One region of the Luteimonas sp. 100069 genome, then DNA from elsewhere that is predicted to be linked to it. Evidence: predicted binding sites of a transcription regulator. Region 1 holds the regulator's gene; the other holds the start of a gene.
What was found. Region 1 encodes HrcA, which represses chaperone genes, less so after heat shock. Its sites were predicted from a motif close to TTNGCACTCNNNNNNNNNGAGTGCNAA; they were not measured.
Positions count from the first base shown of each region.

Region 2: rpoH (RNA polymerase sigma factor RpoH) is a predicted target of HrcA. The motif match lies at 4,766-4,792, and genes of this name have one in related genera.

Region 1 is NZ_RPFN01000001.1:1,436,736-1,444,850, forward strand. It holds gene dnaJ (molecular chaperone DnaJ) at 689-1,819, opposite strand; gene dnaK (molecular chaperone DnaK) at 1,956-3,878, opposite strand; gene grpE (nucleotide exchange factor GrpE) at 4,006-4,536, opposite strand; gene hrcA (heat-inducible transcriptional repressor HrcA) at 4,600-5,643, opposite strand; gene recN (DNA repair protein RecN) at 5,766-7,451, shown strand; gene fur (ferric iron uptake transcriptional regulator) at 7,503-7,907, opposite strand; gene bamE (outer membrane protein assembly factor BamE) at 8,026-8,115, shown strand, end outside.
Region 2 is NZ_RPFN01000005.1:251,605-259,719, reverse strand. It holds gene EGK76_RS12515 (UDP-N-acetylglucosamine--N-acetylmuramyl-(pentapeptide) pyrophosphoryl-undecaprenol N-acetylglucosamine transferase) at 45-1,163, shown strand; gene glnE (bifunctional [glutamate--ammonia ligase]-adenylyl-L-tyrosine phosphorylase/[glutamate--ammonia-ligase] adenylyltransferase) at 1,848-4,619, shown strand; gene rpoH (RNA polymerase sigma factor RpoH) at 4,803-5,681, shown strand; gene zupT (zinc transporter ZupT) at 5,767-6,576, opposite strand; gene EGK76_RS12495 (valine--tRNA ligase) at 6,938-8,115, opposite strand, start outside.

The DNA.
Region 1 (8,115 bases):
CCAGCTTCCGGAGGACCGGGACGCAGGCGGCTTTGGAGGAGTTACCCACAGCCTTGTCCTCAAACCATCCACACCCGCTGTGGATGAAAGCGCGACTAGCCCGTCGCCACCTGCGGGTCAAGCGTCACCGGACACAACTCGGGTCACCGACCCGCTGGATCAACTGCGGAGATCCGGGCACGCCGGCGCGCATGCGCGGATGGAGCACGATCCCGGCTCCCGGCCGCACTATTGGCGACGGAATGACCACCAGCCGAAGGGCCCGGCGCAACGCCGATGCGAAGGCTTATCCACACCTTTGTCATCCGACCATCCACACCCCGTGTGGACATCACCGCGACTAGACCCAAACGAGGTGCGCGTCAAGACGGCTGCTTCCAAATCGCGCTGGAACCGCGCCATGGCGGCGATCGCGGCGCAATCGCCGCAATCGACGCGCCTGTGCGCGTCGTCACAGTGGCGACACATTGACCACTTCGCCCGTCCCTTGCGCGGACGCGTACTTGCGACGCTTATCCACAACATTGTCGACAGGCCATCCACACCGCCTGTGGATGGTTTACCCGGCGCCTGGGCCCGGGGACCGCCGCCGCCGAAGCCGACCCGAAAACAGGCCGCCCCACGGCGGAGAAACGAAAACGCCCGGCACATGGCCGGGCGGCTCGTTGCAGGCGTTGCCCACCCGCACTCAGGACGTCATGCGCTCCCAGAAGCCGCGCACCCCGTCGATGAACGTACTGGACTTGGGCGAATGCCGACGTGCGTTCTCACCACTGAATGTGCTCTCGAACTGGGCCAGCAACTCGCGCTGCTCGACCGTCAGGTTGACCGGAGTCTCCACGACCACCTTGCAGTACAGGTCGCCGGGCGCGCGGCTGCGCACCGACTTGACGCCCTTGTCGCGCAGGCGGAAGACCTTTCCGGTCTGGGTCTCGGCCGGCACGCGGATCTCGGCCTCGCCGCCCAGCGTAGGCACGCGCACCGTATCGCCGAGTGCCGCCTGGGAAATACGGATCGGCACTTCGCAATGCAGGTCGTCGCCGTCGCGCTGGAAGATCGGATGCGGGCGTACCCGCACTTCGACATACAGATCCCCGGGAGGCGCCCCTGCCGGCCCGGCCTCGCCTTCACCCGACAGACGGATGCGATCCCCGTTGTCCACGCCCGCCGGAATCTTCACCGACAGCACCTTCTCGTCCTCGACGCGACCTGCGCCGTGACACGTCTTGCAGGGCTTGGCGATGATCTGGCCCTGCCCGTCGCAGTGCGGACAGGCCTGCTGCATCGTGAAGATGCCCCGCTGCATGCGCACCTGGCCGCGGCCGGCGCAGGTCGTGCAGACCTCGCGCTTGCCGTCTTCCGAGCCGGTGCCGTCGCAGTCGTCGCACCCTGCCAGCGTCGGCAGTTCGACACGCTTCTCGACTCCGCCCACCGCCTCCTCGAGATCGAGTTCCACGACGCATCCCACATCGGCGCCGCGGCGCGGTCCACCGCGGCCGCCACCACCGAAGATGTTGCCGAAGATGTCGCCGAAGATGTCGCCCATGTCCGCGCCCTGGCCGAAACCCGGCCCGGCGTTGCCGCCGCCCATGCCGTGCTCGAATGCTGCATGGCCGTGCTGGTCGTACATGCGCCGCTTGCCGCCGTCCGACAGCACCTCGTAGGCCTCCTTGCACTCCTTGAACGCGGCTTCCGCGGCGGAATCTCCGGGATTGCGGTCCGGATGGTGCTTCATCGCGCAACGGCGATAGGCCTTCTTGAGTTCTTGCTCGCTCGCAGAGCGGGAGACACCGAGGACTTCGTAGTAATCGCGTTTCATGGACAGCCAGTTCTGGAGTTACGGACACGGCGCAGGCGGACATGCGCGAAGAGCGGATTGCTCCGCCCTTCGTGCGACCGGAGGCCGCGTCGCGCGATAGGAAGCGCCGCCCGCCACGGGGCGGCGCATACGTGGATCAGGACTTCTTCTCGTCGTCCTTGACCTCGGTGAACTCCGCATCGACCACATCGTCGGACCTGGGAGCATCACCGCCGGCCGAACCCCCTGCGCCCGGCTGGCCGGCAGCGCCGGCTGCGGCAAAGAGCCGCTGGGCCACTTCTTCAAGCGCCTTCGACTTGGCCTCGATCTGCGCCTTGTCCTCACCCTTCATCGCGGTTTCGACGTCGGCGATCGCCGCCTCGGCATTGCCGATCAGATCACCGGGAAGCTTCTCGCCGTTGTCCTTGATCGCGCTGCGGGTGCTGTGCACCAGCGCGTCGGCCTGGTTGCGTGCGGCGACGAGCTCGTGGAACCGCTTGTCGTCCTCGCGATGCGCTTCGGCATCGGCAACCATCTGTGCGATCTCCTCCTCGGACAGTCCCGAACCGGCCTTGATCTCGACCTTCTGCTCCTTGCCGGTCTTCTTGTCCTTGGCCGACACATGCAGGATGCCGTTTGCGTCGATGTCGAACGACACCTCCACCTGCGGCATGCCGCGCGGCGCCGGCTCGATGCCGGTCAGGTCGAAGCGCGCGAGCGACTTGTTGTAGCGGGCCTGCTCGCGCTCGCCCTGCAGCACATGCACGGTGACGGCGGACTGGTTGTCGTCAGCGGTCGAGAACGTCTGCGATGCCTTGGTCGGGATCGTGGTGTTCTTCTCGATGATCTTGGTGAAGACGCCACCCAGGGTCTCGATGCCGAGGCTCAGCGGCGTGACGTCGAGCAACAGCACGTCCTTGACGTCGCCCGCCAGCACACCACCCTGCACCGCCGCACCGATCGCGACAGCCTCATCGGGGTTGACGTCCTTGCGCGGCTCCTTGCCGAAGAACTCGGCCACCGCCGCCTGCACCTTCGGCATGCGGGTCTGACCACCGACGAGGATCACCTCGTTGATGTCGGACGCGCGCAGGCCTGCGTCGTTGAGCGCGGTGCGGCAGGGCTCGATGGTCTTGCGCACCAGTTCCTCGACCAGGGCCTCCAGCTTGGCGCGGGTGAGCTTGATGTTCAGATGCTTCGGGCCCGAGGCGTCGGCGGTGACGTAGGGCAGGTTCACTTCGGTCTGCTGCGAGGACGAAAGCTCGATCTTCGCCCGCTCGGCCGCATCCTTCAGGCGCTGCAGCGCCAACGGATCCTTGCGCAGGTCGATGCCCTGGTCCTTGTTGAACTCTTCGACGAGGTAGTCGATGACGCGTGCGTCGAAGTCCTCGCCACCCAGGAAGGTGTCGCCGTTGGTGGCCAACACTTCGAACTGCTTCTCGCCATCGACTTCGGCGATCTCGATGATCGACACGTCGAAGGTACCGCCACCCAGGTCGTAGACGGCGACCTTGCGGTCGCCACCCGACTTGTCGAGGCCGTAGGCCAGCGCGGCCGCGGTCGGCTCGTTGATGATGCGCTTCACGTCCAGGCCGGCAATGCGACCGGCGTCCTTGGTCGCCTGGCGCTGGCTGTCGTTGAAGTACGCCGGCACCGTGATCACCGCCTCGGTCACCTTCTCGCCCAGGTAATCCTCGGCGGTCTTCTTCATCTTCTCGAGGATGCGCGCGGACACTTCCTGCGGCGACAGGCGCTTGCCGTCGTTGGTCGACACCCAGGCGTCGCCATTGTCGTGCTCGAGAATCTTGTACGGGACCAGGCCGATGTCCTTCTGGACTTCGGCGTCCTTGAAGCGGCGGCCGATCAGGCGCTTGACCGCGAAGAAGGTGTTGTTGGGATTGGTCACCGCCTGCCGCTTGGCCGAAGCGCCCACCAGTACTTCGCCGTCCTTTGTATAGGCGACGATGGACGGCGTGGTGCGGTCGCCCTCGCTGTTCTCGATGACCTTGGCTTTACCGCCGTCCATGATCGCCACGCACGAGTTCGTCGTGCCCAGGTCGATGCCGATGATCTTTGCCATGCGCTGCTTCCTCTAGAAGGTTGTCTGGGTGACGGCAACGCCGTCCATAACCGTGATCTGGGGACACGCAACACAGCGTTCAAGCGGTGCGACGCATCCGGTGACGACCCGTATCGGGGGCGCCGCGTCAATCTGCCTTGGCGACGACGACCATGGCCGGGCGCAGCAGGCGCTCGTTGAGCAGGTAGCCCTTCTGGAACACCTGCGCCACCGCACCGCCCGGCACGCCGGGGGCATCGATCACGCTCATCGCCTGGTGGTGCTCCGGATTGAAGGCGTCGCCCGGCGCAGGCGCCACGGTGGCCAGGCCATTGCTCTCGGTCGCCTTGGTGAGCTCGCGCAGGGTCAGCTCGACCCCGTTGCGCAGCGGGTCGGCCTCGGGAGCACTGGCAAGACCCGCCTCGAGTGCGTCGAACACCGGTACCAGCGCCGCGAGCAGACGCTCGTTGGCGAAGCGGCGGGCGTTCTCGACCTCACGCGCGAGGCGCTTGCGCTGGTTCTCGAGATCGGCGCGCTCCAGCAACACCTGCGCCCGGAGCTGCTCGAGCTCGGCGCTTACAAGCTCGACCTGCTCGGCGAGCCGCTGCTCGACGGAAACCTCGGGGGCCTCGTCTTCTGGAATGTTCGGGGTCTGGGCATCGTGCTGTGGCTGGGTCATGTCTGGTTCCGGGGCGGGCGTCTGGCCGCCGACCTGCCAGCTATGGGGCCGTGCAGGCCCGATTCAAGGCTCGGGCTGCAGGGCCGCGCCGAGCAAGCTCGCGGTCGCCTGCACGACCGGAATCACCCGCTCGTAGGCCATGCGCGAGGGGCCGATCACCCCGAGTACGCCCAGTGTCCGGCCGCCGGCGCCGTAGGGCGCGGTCACCAGCGACATGCCCTCCAGCGGCGCCAGTCCGGTCTCCTCACCGATGAAGATCCGCACCCCGGGCGCACGCATGGTGCGTTCGAGCAGCTGCAGGATCTCGCGCTTGCGCGCGAAGGCTTCGAACAGCTCGCGCAGGCGGTCCAGGTCCGACAGGTCCTGCACGCCGATCAGGCGGTTCTGCCCGGCCAGCAGCATGTCCTCGTCACCCGGCACCAGCGCCTGCTCGGCGAGTTCCATGGTGTGGGACAGCAGCGCCTCCATCTCGTCGCGCGCGTGGCGCAGCTCCTCGACCAGGGCGGCGCGGATGTCGCCCAGCGGACGCCCGGCGAACTGCTGGTTGAGGTAGTTGGCCACCCGCTCGAGCTCACCGAGCTGGAAACTGCGCCGGGTCTGGAAGATCCGGTTCTGCACTTCGTGGTCGGCAAACACGATGATCGCCATCAGCCGCTGGCCGTCGAGCGGCAGGAAATCGATATGCCTGAAAGCCAGCTGCTCGCGGCTGGGTACCGACACCACACCGACGAAATGGGTCATCGCCGAGACCAGTTCCGAGGCGCTGCCGAGCAGCGAATGCTGGCCACCCGCGGCGCCGAGCTCGCCGCGCAGTCGATCCATCTCCGAGGCGCGCAGCGGTTTGACCTGCAGCAGCGAATCGACGAAGACGCGATAGCCCTGCGCGGTGGGGATGCGGCCGGCCGAGGTATGCGGCGAGGCCAGCAGGCCCGCCTCCTCGAGATCGGCGAGGATGTTGCGGATGGTCGCGGCGCTCACATCCAGCCCGGCGTGCTTCGCCAGGGTCTGCGATCCGACCGGCTCGCCGTCCTGGATATGCCGCCCGATCAGCGTACGCAACAGCTGGCGGGCACGCGGGTCGAGCGGATGGCGGCGTTCGGACGGCATGGGGGCGGTATACGGCGCGCCAAGCGGCGACGCAAGCGCGGCGTTCTCCGACTGTGAGACGGAGGCCCGGTATCAAGCGTTCCGCTATCCGCCCACGGCACGCCAAGGCACAATCCGCAACCATGCTGACCCATCTCGCCATCCGCAATTTCGCCGTCGCCAGCCAGTCCGACCTGGAGTTCGGCCCGGGCCTGACCGTCATTTCGGGCGAGACCGGCGCCGGCAAGTCGCTGCTGGTCGACGCGCTCGGGTTCCTGTCCGGCCAGCGCGCCGACAGCGGGATCGTGCGTCACGGCGCTGAACGCGCCGAGCTGCACGCGGAGTTCTCGCTCGAGGACGCCGCCCCCGCGCTGCGCTGGCTGCAGGACAACGAACTCGACGACGGCGGGATCGGGAATGGAATGGTCTGCCAGCTGCGCCGCACCCTGCGCGCTGACGGCGGCTCGCGCGCCTGGATCAATGGACGGCCGGCAACGATCGCCCAGCTCGGCGAACTGGCCGGGCATCTGGTGGAGATCCATGGTCAGCACGAACACCAGGCCCTGCTCGCCCGCGGCAGCCAGCTCGCCCTGCTGGACGCGCAGGCCGGCAATGGCGCCCTGCTTGCCGAGGTGCGTGCCTGCACGCAGGCCTGGCGCGCGCTGCACGAGGAGCGCGAAGCCCTCGCCGGCATCGGTGATGTGGAGGAGCGACGCGACTGGCTGCGCCACCAGCTCGGGGAACTCCAGGAGGAGGCCCTCCATGCCGAGGCGGTCGCGGAGCTGTTCGCAGCCCATCGGCGGCAGGCCAACGCGGCCGGCCTGATCCAGGCCTGCGATTCCGCACTCGAACGCATGCGCGGCGACGACGCCTTCGGCCTACCGCAGGCCCTGCAGACGCTGCGCCACGAGCTGGGCCGGATGCGCGCGCACGAGCCGCGCCTGGGCGAGGTGGATGCGCTGCTCGATGCCGCCGCGATCCAGCTCGACGAGGCCACGCTGCTGCTCGACCAGGTCCGTGACGATCTCGACATCGATCCCGGACAGCTGGCGACGCTGGAGCAGCGGCTTGTCCGCCTGCACGAGCTCGCGCGCAAGCACCGGGTCACGCCCGAGGAGCTCGCCGATGTACAGGCGCGCCTGAGCGCCGAGCTCGACCAGCTCGAAGGCGCCGGCGAGCGCCTGCTGCAACTCGACGACGAGATCGAGGCGGCGATGGCGCGCTGGCGTGCGGCCGCCGACCGCCTGGGCGCCGCCCGGCGCAGCGCAGCCAAGTCGCTGTCGAGTGCGACCACTTCCCTTATCCACGAGCTCGGCATGGGCGGTGGCGTGTTCGAGGTGGCGGTCGAAGCGCTCGACGTCACCCGCCCCGATCCGCAAGGCGCCGAACGCGTGGAGTTCATGGTGTCCGCGAACGCCGGGCAGCCGCCACGCCCGCTGCGCAAGGTCGCCTCGGGCGGTGAGCTCTCGCGCATTTCGCTGGCGATCGAAGTCGCCGCGCTCGGAAGCGACGCGGTGCCGACCATGGTGTTCGACGAGGTCGATTCGGGGATCGGCGGCGCGGTGGCCGATATCGTCGGCCGCAAGCTCCGTGCGCTCGGTGCCGGGCGCCAGGTGCTGTGCGTGACCCATCTGCCGCAGGTTGCCGCGAAAGGCCATGCGCACTACCGCGTGCACAAGGCCGCGAGCGATGGCGCGACGGAGAGCCGGGTGTCGAGGCTCGACGACCGCGAGCGCGCCGAGGAACTGGCGCGGATGCTCGGCGGCGTGGAGATCAGCAAGGAAGCTCGCGCGGCGGCGCGCAAGCTGCTGGCGACTGCGGACGTCTGATCGAGGGGAAAGCGCGCGAGGACAGCGCGCGCCGGTCGATGCCGCGCTGGCTCAGCGCTTCTTGCGCACGTAGAGCACCAGCGAATGCTCTTCGAGGATGTAGCCGTACTGCTCGGCGATCTGCCGCTGCAGCTCCTCGATCTCGGCACTTTCGAACTCGATGATCTTGCCGGTGTCTACATCGACCATATGGTCGTGGTGGCCGCCGCGATCGAGTTCGTAGACGGCGTGGCCGCCCTCGAAGTTGTGCTTGAGCACGAGGCCCGCGGCTTCGAACTGGGTCAGCACGCGATAGACGGTGGCCAGACCGATCTCGTCGCCCTGGTCGAGCAACTGCCGATAGATGTCCTCGGCGGTCATGTGCTGCCGCGGCGTGCGGTGTTCGAGCAGTTGCAGGATCCGCATCCGCGGATGGGTCACTTTGAGTCCGGCCTTGCGCAGGTCGAGCGATTCCATGGGTGTCTCCAGGTACAGGCCGGCATTCCACTGGCGGTGAACGCCAGCTGCCTGAATCGCGGTCGCGGCGTCTGCGCAGTGTATCATCGGCCGGTCATCCAAGGCCGTCTCCCACGCCATGCACAAGCTTCTCCTCGTACCGGTTCTCGCCCTGGCCACCGCCGGTTGTGGCGTGCTCTACAAGCAGCCGATCTACCAGGGCAACCTG
Region 2 (8,115 bases), on a different contig from region 1:
GTGCAGTGGCTATAGTCGTGCGCCGTACCGGAACACGCCGTCCCATGTCGCATGCGCCTTCTTCGTCCTTGCCCACCGTCGCCTGCGCCGCCGGCGGCACCGGGGGGCACCTGTTTCCCGCCGAGGCGCTGGCGCGGGAACTGCAGCGGCGCGGGCATCCGGTGGTGATCTACACCGAACGCCGTGGCGCCGCGTACACGCAGGCGCTGGCCGGGCTCGACCACGTGGTGCTGCCCGCGCGCAGTCTCGAGGGCGGCCTGGCCGGAAAGCTTGCCGCCGGCCTGACCATCCTTCGCGCGACTGCCCTGGCGCGCGCCGACATGGTGCGTCGCCGGGTGCGCCTGCTGGTGGGGTTCGGCGGCTATCCGAGCTTCGCGCCCGCATTGGCCGCGAAAAGCCGGGCGCTGCCGCTGTTGCTGCACGAGCAGGGCGCGCGCCTGAGCATGGCCAACCGCAAGCTGCTGCGCTTCGCCGACGGGGTGGCGACCTCGTTCCCCGCCACCACGGGACTCGACGGGTTCGATCCCGCCCGGATCGTGAATACGGGGAATCCGGTGCGCCAGGCCATTCTCGACGCGCGGGGCGACTATCCATCGCTCGATCCGCACGGCCCGCTTCGCCTGCTCGTCGTCGGCGGCAGCCAGAGCGCGCGGGTGTTCGGCGAAGTGGTGCCCCCGGCCTTGCTGCAGTTGCCCGTGTCGATCCGGCATCGACTGCAGGTGTCGCTGCAGATGAAGGGCGACGCGGTCGCCAGCGTCGAAGCCGCACTGCAGGCCGGCGGTATCGAGGCGACGGTGCGCCCGTTCTTCGACGACATGGGCGCGCGTCTGCGTGACGCGCACCTGGTGATCACGCGCGCTGGCGCGACGACCGCCGCCGATCTGCTGAGCATGGGCCGCCCCGCGGTACTCGTACCGATTCCGCAGGGCGGTTCGCGCGACGAACAGCGCCGCAATGCCGAGACCCTGGCGGCAGCGGGAGTGGGCTGGTGCCTGCCGGAATCGGAGTTCACGCCGGAGCGGCTGTCCGAGCTGCTGGCCGGGGCGTTCGCGTCGCCCACCGTGCTGCCGGACGCGGCACGCGCCTCGGCCGCACTCGGCCGCCCCCAGGCGGCAGCGACGCTGGCCGATCTGGTCCAGGAAACGCTTGCCCGCAATCCCTGAGCGTCCGCGCGCGCGAACCGGGTCACGCTGATGCCGTGCGTCGCCCAGCGGCACGCCGGCTTCCGCGGCGCCTGCGTTCCAGATTTAGCAGCACGCCCGGCAGCCGGACAGCCGGACAGCCGGACAGCCTTCATTGCGATGGTCCGATCGTCAGGGGCGCCGCTCCTGTCGGATCTGGTTCCGGCCCAACTACCCGCCGGCTTGCACAGTTGTCATGGCCGCCGGCCGGCGAGCCGCTCCACGAGCTGGTGGTGGTCGCACGTCCTGCCGCGCGCCGGCATTTCCGTGTCCCCAGTCGGCCGAGTCCGCATCCGCGCCCGGCATCCAGCCGTGTGGACGGGACACCGCGGGCGCTACCGGCTCTGCAGTCGGTGGTGGGCGATGCGCCCGCGTCGGCGGCGTGTCTGGGCGATGAGCGGCGGGGGCGCTCGCAGAGGGACGGCCTCCCCAGGTCGCGATGCTTTCTTGTACCTGCCAGTATCGTTTTGCAATGCAGCGTGCAATGCCCTAACAACTCTTTCACTATCGCCCTGCACCCGACGTGGGGGAGGGAGCAAGCCCGTGACCGGTTCGCCGGAAGCGGGCTTTTTTATTGCCTGGCGTTTGTCGCGCGATGCGCGCCGCACCTTCGCGGCATGGAGTGCGCCCCGCAGCTGGCGCGACGGGCAATGCGACAATCCGTCGATGCACGACATGCCCCCTGAACTCGACGCCCATCTCGACCGGCTTCTGGCCCGCTTGCCGGCGACTGTACGCAGCGATGCCGCCGCGATGGCCCGCGTGTCCCCGGTTGCGCTGGCCAGCGATTTCGCCCTGGAGGTGCTGCAGCGGCAGCCCGACGTGCTGGCGCAACTGCTGGGCGATGATGCGAGGAGCGGCATCGCGGCGCCTGCGCTGACGCCCGCCAACCGCGGGGAGTGGCCGGCCCTGCTGCGCCGGTATCGCGCCGCGTGCTCGGCCCGGCTGGTCTGGCGGGATGTGCACGGGGTCGACGATGTCGATGCGACGCTCGCCGGCAGTACCCGGCTCGCGGAAACCTGCCTGTCGCTGGCGCTGGAGGCGCTCGAAGGCGAGTTCGTCGAGCGCTACGGCCACGTGCGCGATGCCGAGGGTCGCGCGGTCCATCTGGTCGTGTTCGGGCTCGGGAAGCTCGGCGGCGGCGAGCTCAATTTCAGCTCCGACATCGACCTGATCTACGGCTTCGCCGCTGCAGGTGACAGTGATGGCGCGCGCCCGCTGGCCGCCGAGGCCTATTTCACCCGTCTCGGCCAGCAGCTGACGAGACTGCTGGACGAGACCACGGCCGACGGCTTCAGTCATCGCGTGGACCTGCGCCTGCGTCCGTTCGGCAATGCCGGACGCATCGCCCTGAGCTTCGCGGCGATGGAGCAGTACTTCCAGCACGAAGGCCGCGACTGGGAGCGGTATGCCTGGCAGAAAGCCCGGCCGGTCGCGGGCGACATCGAGGCGGGCGAACGCTTTCTCGTCCAGTTGCGGCCCTTCATCTATCGCCGTTATCTCGACTACGGCGCACTCGACGGCCTGCGGCAGATGAAGGCGATGATCGCCGCCGAGGTGGCGCGCAAGGATCTTGCAGACGACATCAAGCGCGGCGAAGGCGGGATTCGCGAGATCGAATTCCTGGCCCAGGCGCTGCAGTTGATCCGCGGCGGCCGCGAGCCGGCGCTGCGCGAGCGCCGGCTGATGCCTGCGCTCGAGGCCCTGCACGCGCATGCGCAGATCGATGCGGACACGCTGGCCCTGCTGCAGCACGCGTACCGCTTCCTGCGCCGGCTGGAAAACCGCCTGCAGATGCTGCGCGACGCGCAGACGCACCGGCTGCCGTCCGATCCGCTGGACCGGCTGCGCGTTGCTCGCGGCCTCGGCCATGTCGACTGGGCCTCGCTCGAAGACGCGCTATGCACACAGCGCGCCGCCGTGGCCCAGGAATTCGATGCGCTGTTCGCGGTGCGCAGCCAGCAGCGCAGCGTCGAGGCCGATGGCGACATCGCCGGCTACTGGAAAGCGCTGCCTGACGGGGGCGCGCCGGCGGTGCTCGAGGCTGCGGGCTTTGCGGATGCGGCGGATGTCGACTCGGCGCTGCGCGACTTCGCCCGTTCGCCGAGCGTGCGCGATCTCTCGGATGCGGCGCGTGCGCGGCTCGACCGCCTGATGCCGGTCCTGCTGCAGGCCTCGGCGCCTGCGGACCGCCCGCTTCAGGCGATCCGCCGGCTGCTCGCGCTGCTGCACAACATCCTGCGCCGGGCCAGTTACCTGGCCCTGCTCGACGAGCGGCCGGCTGCGCTCGCGCGCCTGGTGGGAGTGGTCACGCGCAGCGCGTTCCTCGCCGAGCGCGTGGCCGCCCATCCGCTGCTGCTCGACGAACTGCTCGACGCGCGCGCGGAAGGCCCCCTGCCGCAACGCGGCGATCTGGCGGAGGCCTGCGCACGGGCCCTGCGCCAGCCCGATCTCGAAGCCTCGTTGCTCGCGCTCAACGAGACCCGTCAACAACTCAGCTTCCGGATCGCGCTGGCCACGCTCGATGGGCGGCAGTCCGGCCAGGATGCGACGCGTCAGCTGGCGTGGCTGGCCGACGCGGTCGTAGACGTCGTACTGGCACTCGCCAAGCGCGACCTCGAGGCCGCCCATGGCGCGCTGCCGGACGCGCGCTTCGCGGTCGTCGGCTACGGCAGCCTGGGGGGCGAGGAACTGGGCTTCGGCTCCGACCTCGACCTGGTGTTCCTCTACGACGCCCCGCCGGGGGCGCAATCGGACGGGGCGCGGCCGCTGGACGCGCAGCGCTGGGCGGCGCGACTGGGCCAGAAGATCGTTGCGCTGCTGGGCACCGTGACCGGCGGCGGTCGGCTCTACGACGTGGACGTACGGCTGCGGCCCGACGGCGGTAAGGGCCTGCTGGTGTCTTCGCTGGCGAGTTATTCGGAATACCAGCGCGAGCGGGCGTGGACCTGGGAGCACCAGGCGCTGGTGCGGGCGCGCTTCGTCGCGGGCGACGACGCCATGGCCGCGGTCTTCGAGGAGGTCCGGCGGACGACACTGTCCGCCCCCCGCGATCCGGCCGTGCTGCGCGAAGATGTCGCAGCGATGCGGCGACGCATGCGCGCCGAGCTCGATCGCAGCACCGAGGGGTTCTTCGACCTCAAGCAGGGCGAGGGCGGCCTCGTCGACCTGGAGTTCCTGCTGCAGTACCTCGTGTTGCGCGAGGCCGCCACGCGGCCAGCGCTGCTCGGTCCGCGCGCGACCCCCCTGCTGCTGGAGGCTGCGGGCGCCGAGAACCTGCTGGACCCGGCAACCAGCGCCAGCCTGCGCGCCGCGCACGCGACGCTGCTGGAGCTGGCCCTGGGCTGCAGCCTGGACCGCCGCACCCGGATCGTGCCCGCCAGTCCCGGACTGGCTGCAGCGCGTGAAACGATCTGTCGCGTGGCCCGATGGTCCTGAACAGGCCGCTCTTCATCCGTCAGTTGCAGGTGGGTCCGGATAATCATCCAACTCGCTGCGGCAGCCTCTCGAAAGCCTCATGAGGATCCCCGTCGGGTCTTCCGCAACCATTCCATTTCCAGAACGTTCGGGAACTTCCGCGCGCCTTAGCAGTCTTAGATGGCGACTGCTAACATCCACTCCATGAGTACGCAGACCATGTCCCACGCCCTGGTTGCCAACAGCCTTCCGATTCCCAGCCCGCTTGGTTCGCTGGACGCCTACATCAGCGCCGTGCACCGTATCGAGGTGCTGTCGGTCGAAGAGGAGCAGGCGCTCGCGCAGCGCTACCGCGACCACGAGGATCTCGATGCCGCGCGCGAACTGGTGCATTCGCACCTGCGCTTCGTCGTGCATGTCGCCCGTGGCTACAACGGTTACGGACTGCCGCTCGGCGACCTGATCCAGGAGGGCAACATCGGCCTGATGAAGGCCGTCAAGCGCTTCGACCCCGATGTCGGCGTGCGCCTGGTGAGCTTCGCGGTGCACTGGATCCGCGCCGAGATGCACGAGTTCATTCTCAAGAACTGGCGCATCGTCAAGGTCGCCACGACCAAGGCCCAGCGCAAGCTGTTCTTCAACCTGCGCAAGAGCAAGAAGCGTCTGGGCTGGCTCAATGCCAGCGAGGTCAAGGCGGTCGCCGCGGATCTCAACGTGTCCGAGCGCGAGGTGCTGGAGATGGAGTCGCGCCTGTCCGGCCGCGACATCGGCTTCGACGCGCCTGCAGGCGAGGACGACGACAACGCGCCGCCGGCGCCGGTCGCCTACCTGGTGGCGCAGGACGAGGGCCCGGCCCAAGCCTATGAGCGCAACGACAGCGAGGAGAACAAGCTCGAGCTGCTGCGCGAAGGCATGGCCTCGCTCGATGCCCGCTCGCGCGACATCATCAGCCGCCGCTGGCTCGACGACGAGCACAAGGTGACGCTGCAGGAACTGGCAGACGAGTACGGCGTCTCCGCCGAGCGCATCCGCCAGGTCGAAGCCAACGCGCTGAAGAAGATGAAGGCGCTGTTCGCGGCCTGATCCGTCGCGCCAGTCGGCTACGAAACGGCCCGCGCAAGCGGGCCGTTTTTCTTTGCACCGGGCACGTGGCGTCGCCGCCCCCAGGTCACCACTTGAACAGCACCAGGCTCACCGCCAGCGCGGCCATGCCGCTGACCAGGCCGTATACCGTCTCGTGGCCCTTCGCGTAGCGCTTGGCCGCCGGCAGCAGTTCGTCGAGCGCAAGAAAGACCATCACACCGGCGATCAGCCCGAACACCACGCCGAACACCGGCTCCGACAGGTACGGCCGCAGCACGGCGTAGCCGATCAACGCCCCGATCGGTTCGGCCAGGCCCGACAGCAGGCAGGCCAGGAACGCGTAGAGCTTGTTGTTCGTCGCGAAATACACCGGCACCGCGATCGCGATGCCCTCGGGAATGTTGTGGATCGCGATCGCGAACGCCAGCGGCAGGCCAACGCCCGGGTTCTCGAGTGTCGCGAAGAACGTGGCCAGGCCCTCCGGAAAGTTGTGCGCGGTGATCGCGATCGCGGTGAGCAGGCCGACGCGGCGGATGTAGCTGGTGTTGTGCTCGCGGAAATAGGGGTCGTCCACTTCCAGCCGCTCGTGCGGGTTGGGGACCAGCCGGTCGATGGCGACGATGCACAGCAGGCCGCCCAGAAACGACAGCGTGCCCCAGGTGAAGCCCAGCTGGCCGCCGTAGGCATTTGTGAAGGCCTGGACCGCCTTGTCCAGGATCTCGGTCAGCGACACGTAGACCATGGCGCCGGCGGCGAAGGCGAGGCCGAAGGCCAGCAGCCGGGCGTTGGGCTGCTTGGCGAAGATCACCATCAGGCTGCCGAGCCCGGTCGCCAGGCCGGCCGCGGTGGTCACGCCGAGCGCGATGAGAAAGTTGGAGCTCGAGACTTCGATCATGCGTTGGCCCGGGCGGAGCGTGGAGGCGGGGCGCGACGCCGGTGGACTGCAGTCGCGGGAAGACGCGGCGCCATGCTATCCGAGAGCGCGCGGTTGAGGCGTGTCGACCGTCGGGGCGCCCATCGGCCCAGCTGCGCGTCGCTGGCGCCAGCCACGACCCGCGTGCGTACATGGCCAGCGCCCGCCTGCCGGTGCCAGCGCGGGGCGGGCTGCGCGATGTGGTGCAGCTCCCCGGGACTCGTGCGGTAGTCCCGCATCGCCAGCGCGAACGGGCGGCCCGGACCCGCTTACGCCACGCCACGGCGGCAGCCGCAGCGCGGCCGTGCCCGCCTGTCGGCCCGCGCCTGTGCGCGGGGGACGGTCAGAGCCGCGCGCGCTGCGCGGTCAGCGCGTCGTACTGCGCGGTCCAGTCGACGAGGCGCTGACGTTCCTGGTCGACGACCGCGGCCGGCACCTTGTCGCTGAACTTCGCGAGCTTGGCGGCGCTCTTGTCCTTCTCGCTGGACACCCGGGCGATCTCCTTGTCGAGGCGCGCACGTTCGGCGTCCAGGTCGACCAGGCCCTCGAGGGGCACGAACAGCGCCAGCTCGCCCACCAGTGCGGACGCCGCTGGCGGCAGGTCGGCGTCGGGCGTAGTGCCATCGAGCACTTCGATGTTCGACAGACGGTTGAGGAAGCGCAGCTGGGAGGCGCAGCGTTGCAGGCGCGCGGCGTCGCGATCATTGCCGGCGCGCGCCAGCAGCGGGACCTGCTTCGACGGCGAGACGCCGAGCTCGCTGCGGATTCGCCGCAGCGCGGTGACCATCTGCTTGAGCCACTCGATGTCGGTGGTGGCCTGGGCGTAGTCCGCGACGCGTGCGTCGGATGCCGGGTACGGCTGCAGCGAGATCGTCTCCGCTTCGATGCCGACACGCGGCGCAACCTGGCGCCACAGTTCTTCGGTGACGAACGGGATCAGCGGATGCAGCAGTCGCAGCAGCGATTCGAGCACGTGCAGCAGGGTATGGCGGGTGCTGCCCGCAGCCGCGGCGTCGTCGCCGAGCAGTGCAGGCTTGGCGAGTTCGACGAACCAGTCGCAGAAGTCGTTCCATGCGAATTCGTACAGCGTCTGCGCAAGCAGGTCGAAGCGGTAGCTCTCGAAGTGCGTGCGCGCCTCGTCGGCCGTGCCCGCCAGCCGTGCGAGGATCCACTTTTCGGCATCCGTCGCCGGTTCGAGCGCGCCACCGGGCCGGAAGCCCTCGGTGTTCATCAGCACGAAGCGCGTCGCGTTCCAGAGCTTGTTGCAGAAGTTCTTGTAGCCCTCGGCGCGGCCCAGATCGAACTTGATGTCGCGGCCGGGGCCAGCCAGCGCGGCCATCGTGAAACGCAGCGGATCGGCGCCGTGGGCGGCGATGCCCTCGGGGAATTCCTTGCGCGTGGCCTTTTCGATCTTCGGCGCGTCCTTGGGCTTCATGAGCCCGGTGGTGCGCTTGGCGACCAGGTCCTCGATGCTGATGCCGTCGATGATGTCGAGCGGATCGAGCACGTTGCCCTTCGACT